2 regions of the Priestia veravalensis genome follow, and region 1 is predicted to be linked to the other one. Evidence: riboswitches for the same ligand, from Rfam matches in the RefSeq annotation. Region 1 holds a riboswitch; the other holds the start of a gene.
The links. A riboswitch is a leader RNA that binds a small molecule or an ion and turns the genes downstream of it on or off. The one in region 1 is predicted to bind glycine.
Positions count from the first base shown of each region.

Region 2: linked by a shared signal. The riboswitch ahead of AS180_RS12845 (ACT domain-containing protein) and the one ahead of gcvT (glycine cleavage system aminomethyltransferase GcvT) in region 1 are both predicted to bind glycine.

Region 1 is NZ_KQ758639.1:11,778-15,196, forward strand. It holds gene AS180_RS07630 (DEAD/DEAH box helicase) at 1-1,484, opposite strand, end outside; glycine riboswitch at 1,671-1,759, shown strand; glycine riboswitch at 1,763-1,844, shown strand; gene gcvT (glycine cleavage system aminomethyltransferase GcvT) at 1,951-3,039, shown strand; gene gcvPA (aminomethyl-transferring glycine dehydrogenase subunit GcvPA) at 3,071-3,419, shown strand, end outside.
Region 2 is NZ_KQ758657.1:24,986-28,404, forward strand. It holds gene AS180_RS12835 (cysteine-rich CWC family protein) at 1-120, shown strand, start outside; gene AS180_RS12840 (PFL family protein) at 143-1,504, opposite strand; gene AS180_RS12845 (ACT domain-containing protein) at 1,519-1,791, opposite strand; glycine riboswitch at 1,882-1,957, opposite strand; partial or broken gene AS180_RS23570 (carboxypeptidase) at 2,282-2,413, opposite strand; gene AS180_RS12850 (cold-shock protein) at 2,772-2,972, opposite strand; gene AS180_RS12855 (DUF3900 domain-containing protein) at 3,154-3,419, opposite strand, start outside.

The DNA.
Region 1 (3,419 bases):
TTTATTTTTTCATAAAGTAGCTTTAAAATATGTTCTTCGACTGTATTCTCAATTGCTAGATTATAAATGTGCACATCATGCTGTTGACCCAGTCTATGAACGCGTCCAATTCGTTGCTCTAATCTCATTGGGTTCCAAGGTAGGTCGTAGTTAATGATATGGTGACAGAATTGAAGGTTAATTCCTTCACCTCCAGCTTCCGTTGCGATAAAAACTTGAGCATGGCTTTCAAAAAGCTGTTTCATCCAGTCTTTTTTTCCACGCTTAAATCCACCCCTAAACGGAACAGATGTAATACCGTGTTGTTTTAAATACCACTGTAAATAAAGCTGAGTTGCTCGATATTCCGTAAAAATGATGACTTTATCATTAATCTGTTGAATTAATTCAATTACCTTTTCTGCTTTCGCATTTTGAGGAACGGTTTGTACTTTTTCAAGGAGTGGTTTAAGCATCTGAGTAGCTTTTTCACTGTTTTCGTCCTCTTGGCGTTCAAGCATGCTTTTTAAGGTCATAAATACTGCTTCGCGACTGCTACAAGCTTCGCGCTGCAATGTTAAAATTGCAAAGGAACTGCTGGGTAAATTTGAATGTTGCTTAAATGAAGTGATTTGATCATACAACTCTCGTTCTTCAGATGAAAACTCAACAGGAACGGTTTGAACAATTCGTTTTGTCCATTCAATACCTGTGTCTTGCCTGCGGTTTCGAATCATCACTTTGTTAACGAGTTCCTTTAAATACTCATCATTTTGAACAGAACGTTTCTTAGCAGAAAATAAATCAGCAAAATAATCTTTGTTTCCTAGGTGGCCTGGTTTTAATAACGAAACTAAGTTGAAAATCTCTTCTACTCGATTTTGAATTGGTGTCGCTGTTAATAATAAGCAGAACTTTTTCTTTAAGCTTTGAACAAACTCATAGTTTTTTGTTTTATTATTTTTTAGTTTATGAGCTTCATCGATGATGATAAGGTCATAATCTTGTTCTAATACAATTTCGCGATGAGGGGAGCGCTTGGCTGTATCAATGGATGATACTACTACGTCGCATTGCTCCCACACGTATGTTTTCTTTTGTGGAACAGCAGGAATAAAAAATTTATGGTTAAGTTCCATTGCCCATTGGGATACAAGTGATGCTGGTACAAGAATAAGGGCTTTTTTCACAAGACCACGAATCATATATTCTTTTAAAATGAGTCCTGCTTCAATTGTCTTTCCAAGCCCCACTTCGTCAGCTAAAATCGCTTTTCCATTCATTTCTTCTACCACTTTTTTAGCTACTTCTAACTGGTGTGGATGCGGGGTTAGGTCTGTTAAATGGCGAGGTGCTTGCAGACCTTCAAATTCAGTAATTAACGTTTGCTCCTCGATTTCATATGCTAATTTATACATTTCCCAATCAGACCAAGAGCCGTCTTGCTCAAGTTTATTTAAAAAAGTAGATTCCCATGCTTCATCTTTCTTCATACTGATGTTCATCGTTAGTTTTGCTCCTTTCTGAAAGTTTTTATTGAACTGCTGAACAGAATCATGTAGGATAAAAATATATTTTAGAAAATTTAAAATAGAAAATAGATTGTCACTAAATGAACTATTTTGTTATTGATGTGTGTAAGTAATAGTTTCTTAGTAGTATGCCCAAAATTACAAACTTTATAGAGGCGAATGATGACAAGGGGAGAGACTGCTTTAAAGTGGCGCCGAAGGAGCAAACAACATGTGAATCTCTCAGGCAAAAAGACTCTTGTTGGACGCAACTCTGGAGAGCGTCTATTTCGAATAGACCACCCACGAGGCAAACCTATTTAACGGGTAAACTTTCAGGTGAAAAGGACAGAGACTTCCTGCTATACAGCAGGGAGTTCTCTGTCCTTTTTTATGTGTAAAAAAGATACGATGATTCCCCGAAACCAAAGCAAATGGCCTTATATGAGGAGGATGTTAAATGACTGAGCTAAACAAAACACCACTTTACGATGTCTATCAACAGTACGGTGGAAAGATTATTGATTTTGGAGGTTGGGCTCTTCCAGTTCAATTCTCATCTATTAAAGAAGAACATCATGCGGTTCGTACAAAAGCTGGCCTGTTCGATGTTTCTCACATGGGAGAGTTTGATGTAAAAGGGACAACTAGCTTGGCATTTTTACAAAAAGTTATGACGAATGATGTTTCAGTATTACGTCCAGGTAAAGCACTATATACCGCGATGTGCTATGAAGATGGGGGCACAGTGGATGATCTCCTTGTTTATCAAAAAGGAGAAGATGACTACCTGCTTGTTGTAAACGCAGCAAATATTGAAAAAGACTTCGAATGGCTACAGCAGCATAAGCCAGAGGGTATTGAGCTTGTAAATCGTTCAAGTGAGTTTGCTTTACTAGCTTTGCAAGGTCCAGCTGCACAAGGTGTTTTACAGAAATTAACAGATGAATCATTATCTGACTTGAAACCATTTACATTTAAAGATGATGTAGAAGTAGCAGGTGTGAGAGCGCTTGTTTCACGTACAGGTTATACAGGCGAGGATGGTTTTGAACTGTACTGTTCTGCATCAGATGTAGTAACGCTTTGGACTGAGCTTTTAAAAAATGAAGAGGTAGTTCCGTGTGGATTAGGAGCACGAGACACGCTTCGTTTTGAAGCAACTTTAGCTTTATATGGTCAAGAGCTTTCAAAAGATATTACGCCAATTGAAGCACGTATCGGATTTGCAGTGAAAACGGATAAAGAAGATTTTATCGGCAAAGAGGTATTAAAGCGTCAGCGTGAAGAAGGACCAAACCGCAAGCTTGTTGGGCTTGAAATGATTGATAAAGGAATTCCACGACATGGATATGAAGTGTTTAGTGAGGAAGAAGAGATTGGCTTTGTTACAACAGGCACACAATCGCCAACTTTAAATAAAAACATTGGTCTTGCACTTATCGATGCTAAACATGCTGAGCTAGGTACAGAAGTGTATGTGCAAGTGCGAAAAAGACGTTTAAAAGCAAAAGTCGTGAAGACACCTTTTTATAAGCGTTCAAAATAATGTTGGGTAATTAAAGAGAGGGGACAAAAGAATGGTACATCGTTATTTACCAATGACATCAGAAGATCAGCAGCAAATGTTAAAGGCAATTGGCGTGTCTTCAGTGGATGAGTTGTTTTCAGATATCCCAGAAAGCGTTCGTTTCCAAGGGGAATACAATATAAAAAAAGCGGCATCAGAATCTGAGCTAGTAAAAGAGTTAACAAACTTAGCTACTAAAAATAAGAACGTAAAGGAATACGCTTCATTTTTAGGAGCAGGTGTTTATGATCACTATATGCCAATTATTGTTGATCACGTTATTTCGCGTTCAGAGTTTTACACAGCTTATACACCATATCAGCCTGAAATTTCGCAAGGAGAGCTGCAGGCTATCTTTG
Region 2 (3,419 bases), on a different contig from region 1:
GAGTTTACTTGCTGGTGCGCAGAAGAAGAGTTTCCAGATGCGTTAAAAGCAAAATCTAGTCATTCTTGCATTTGCAAATCTTGTCTGCAAGCGTATAAAGAGAGTCAGCGTGAAGAGTAATGATTACGCTGACTCTTTTTACTTAATTAATCAATGCTTGTAGGGGAGCAGGAATTCGTCCACCGCGATTTACTAATCGCTCAGAGCTATAAGGGTTAACACCCATGACTGGAGCTCGTCCTAGAAGACCACCGAATTCTACCATTTCACCTTCACTTTTACCGGGAACAGGGATAACGCGTACTGCGGTTGTTTTTTTGTTAATCATTCCAATTGCCGCTTCATCAGCAATCATTCCTGAAAGCGTAGCAGGACTAACATCTCCTGTTAAAGCAATCATATCTAAACCAACAGAACATACGCAGGTCATCGCTTCAAGTTTTGATAGATTTAGAGAACCGTCGGTAATACCTTTAATCATCCCGTTATCTTCACTGACCGGAATAAAAGCCCCACTTAGACCACCAACGTAAGAGCTAGCCATTGCGCCTCCTTTTTTCACAGCATCGTTCATAAGTGCTAACGCAGCAATTGTACCATGAGTACCCACACGTTCTAACCCAATTTCTTCTAAAATTTCAGCAACGCTGTCGTTAATAGCATTAGTAGGAGCCAGTGATAAATCCATGATGCCAAAGGGAACGTTTAGTCGTTCAGCCACTACGCGTCCAATTAACTCACCAGCGCGCGTAATTTTAAATACCGTCTTTTTAATTACTTCAGATACCTCACCTAAATCAGCATTAGGATGACGTTTTAGTGCATTTAAAACAACACCAGGGCCACTAACACCTACGTTTAAGACCACTTCACCTTCACCTGAGCCGTGAAAAGCCCCGGCCATAAATGGATTATCTTCAACAGGGTTACAGAACACAACCAGCTTGGCGCAAGCAATGCCATCACGATCTTTTGTACGGTTAGCCGCTTCTTTAATAATAACGCCGAGCTGTTTTACAGCATCCATATTAATACCGGTACGAGTGGTGGCTACTGAGATTGAAGAACAAACGCGTTCTGTTACGCTAAGAGCTTCAGGTAACGCGTCTAGCAACGTTTGATCACTCTTTGAAATTCCTTTATGAATAAGAGCTGAGAAGCCTCCGATAAAATCGACACCAACCTGTTGTGCAGCACGGTCTAATGTTTTAGCGAGCGTGATTGTTTGTTCAACCGTTGCATGACCTAAAATCTCTGCGATAGGAGTAATTGAAATACGTTTATTTACAATTGGAATTCCATATTCTTTTTCAACCTGTTCAGCAGTTTCTTTTAATTCACCTGCATATGAAACAATTTTGTTGTAGACATTTTGATTCATTGTTTCAAAGTTAGAATCAGCACAGTCTCTTAAACTGATACCCATTGTTACTGTACGGATATCGAGGTTCTCCATTTGAACCATTCGGATGGTTTCCATCATTTCTGTTAAAGCAATACTCATATTTATTCCTCCTTTTATACGCGATGCATAGCTTGAAACGTTTCTTCAAGCTGCACGTGAATTTTTAAACCAAGCTCTTCGCTAACGTTATTTAAAGAATGTTGTAGCGAGTTTAGTTCAATAGCTGATACATCGACAATCATCATCATCGTAAAGAAATCTTGTAATATTGTCTGACTAATATCGAGGATGTTAACACCTTGATTTGATAAGACAGTTGTGACGCTTGAAATAATCCCTACTTGATCTTGTCCAATTACGCTAACCACAGCGCGCTTTTGTTGCATAATAATCACCTCAAAAATAATATAGAAAATAAAAAAAGAGATTGGAAGAATCCAATCTCGAATAGGTCATCGAATAACATACGTATGTATCGTTACTCTTCTGTCCTTTTGCCTGAGATTGTGAATCCTTCGGCGCCGCCTAAGCGGTCTCTCCAGAAGCTGCTCCTGTTGTAGTGTTATCCACAACAATCATTGCTTGGGGAATATTCAATTTAACATTGGCTCAAAAACCAATAGAAAAATCATATCAACAAAAGAAAAGATAGTCAATGTTTTTTGAACATTTCTATTGTTTCATCATGTTTACTTAGAATGGGAGAGTGTTTTGTGCTATATCACACTTAAAAATAGAGCAATGGAAGCAAAAGGTGAGAGGAGAGGTAGGAGCTAAGGCTTTTCATCAATAGTTCAGCAAAGGGAAAAGGGTACAATTGTTATAAATAGAAAAAAAGGAAAGCGCCTATCAGTCGCTTTCCTGTGATAATTTTTATTACTCGTCTTCTCCAGAAGGGCGAGTTGTTTGGGAGGCAAGCGTGTCCCAAAAGCTTGTATCTGCATTTTCTATTGAGCCATCTGAAATAGCTCTTACAGTTGAGTCTAAAGTAGTGATTGTTTGTTTAATGTGCCATTAGTTAAAAAAGGCATGAGCTTAAAATACTGTATTTTGAGAATATTTAAAGTAGAATGTAAACAAATTATTGTAACTGTACAAATAAGTGAAAGTTAAGACGAGGAGAAAGAGGGAGAGGGCGGATATCGCAGTGGATGGTTAGTTACTGATTATCATGAGATGTGTAATAAAAAATTAGGTATTATAAGAATACTATGCTATACTAAGTTTACCATTTTCTTTACCAGTTACTATCTGTGTTTTGATGTTCCCTATTCATTCGTGAGTAGGGTTTTTATTATGTCCAAATTTCAATGTAAATTAAAAACAGACTCTACAAGTAGAGTCTGTACATAGATGTCCGTATTAATTACGCTTTTTGAACGTTAGTAGCTTGAGGTCCACGTTGACCTTGCTCTACTTCAAAAGTTACAGCTTGACCTTCATCTAAAGATTTGAAACCTTCGCTTTGGATTGCTGAGAAATGTACGAATACATCGTCTCCGTTTTCGCGCTCGATGAATCCAAAACCTTTTTCTGCGTTAAACCATTTTACTTTACCTTGTTCCATTGTTGTTGCCTCCTCGTGTGCTTTGCACACATTGTGTTACTATTCTTGCTCAAATCTTCAGACGAAAGTTGTTAACTTGTCAATCCTTACCGAACAAAAATAATTCTTCTTAAGAATAACAGAAACAGTTCAGTATTGCAAGTAAAGTAAAAAATAGATGCGTCCGTTTATTATTTTTGGCTCATTCTTCCCAGCGCTTACTGCTGATTTTCTCAATAATCCCGTGCAAATCCCCAGGCTTATGAAACTCAATTGGAGACGCGCCTTTTTCAAACAAAATCGATTCTGCTTCAATTAACGCCACATAGCGTCCGTTCACTTTCGCTAAGTGAATATTTTCCCCGAAATCCGCTAACAGTCCTTTAATCTCCGTTTCGCCAAGCTTCATTTTAAGCTCGGCATCAGGCGTATGCTCGACGATATGAGCAGCAGCTTCCATAACTTGAT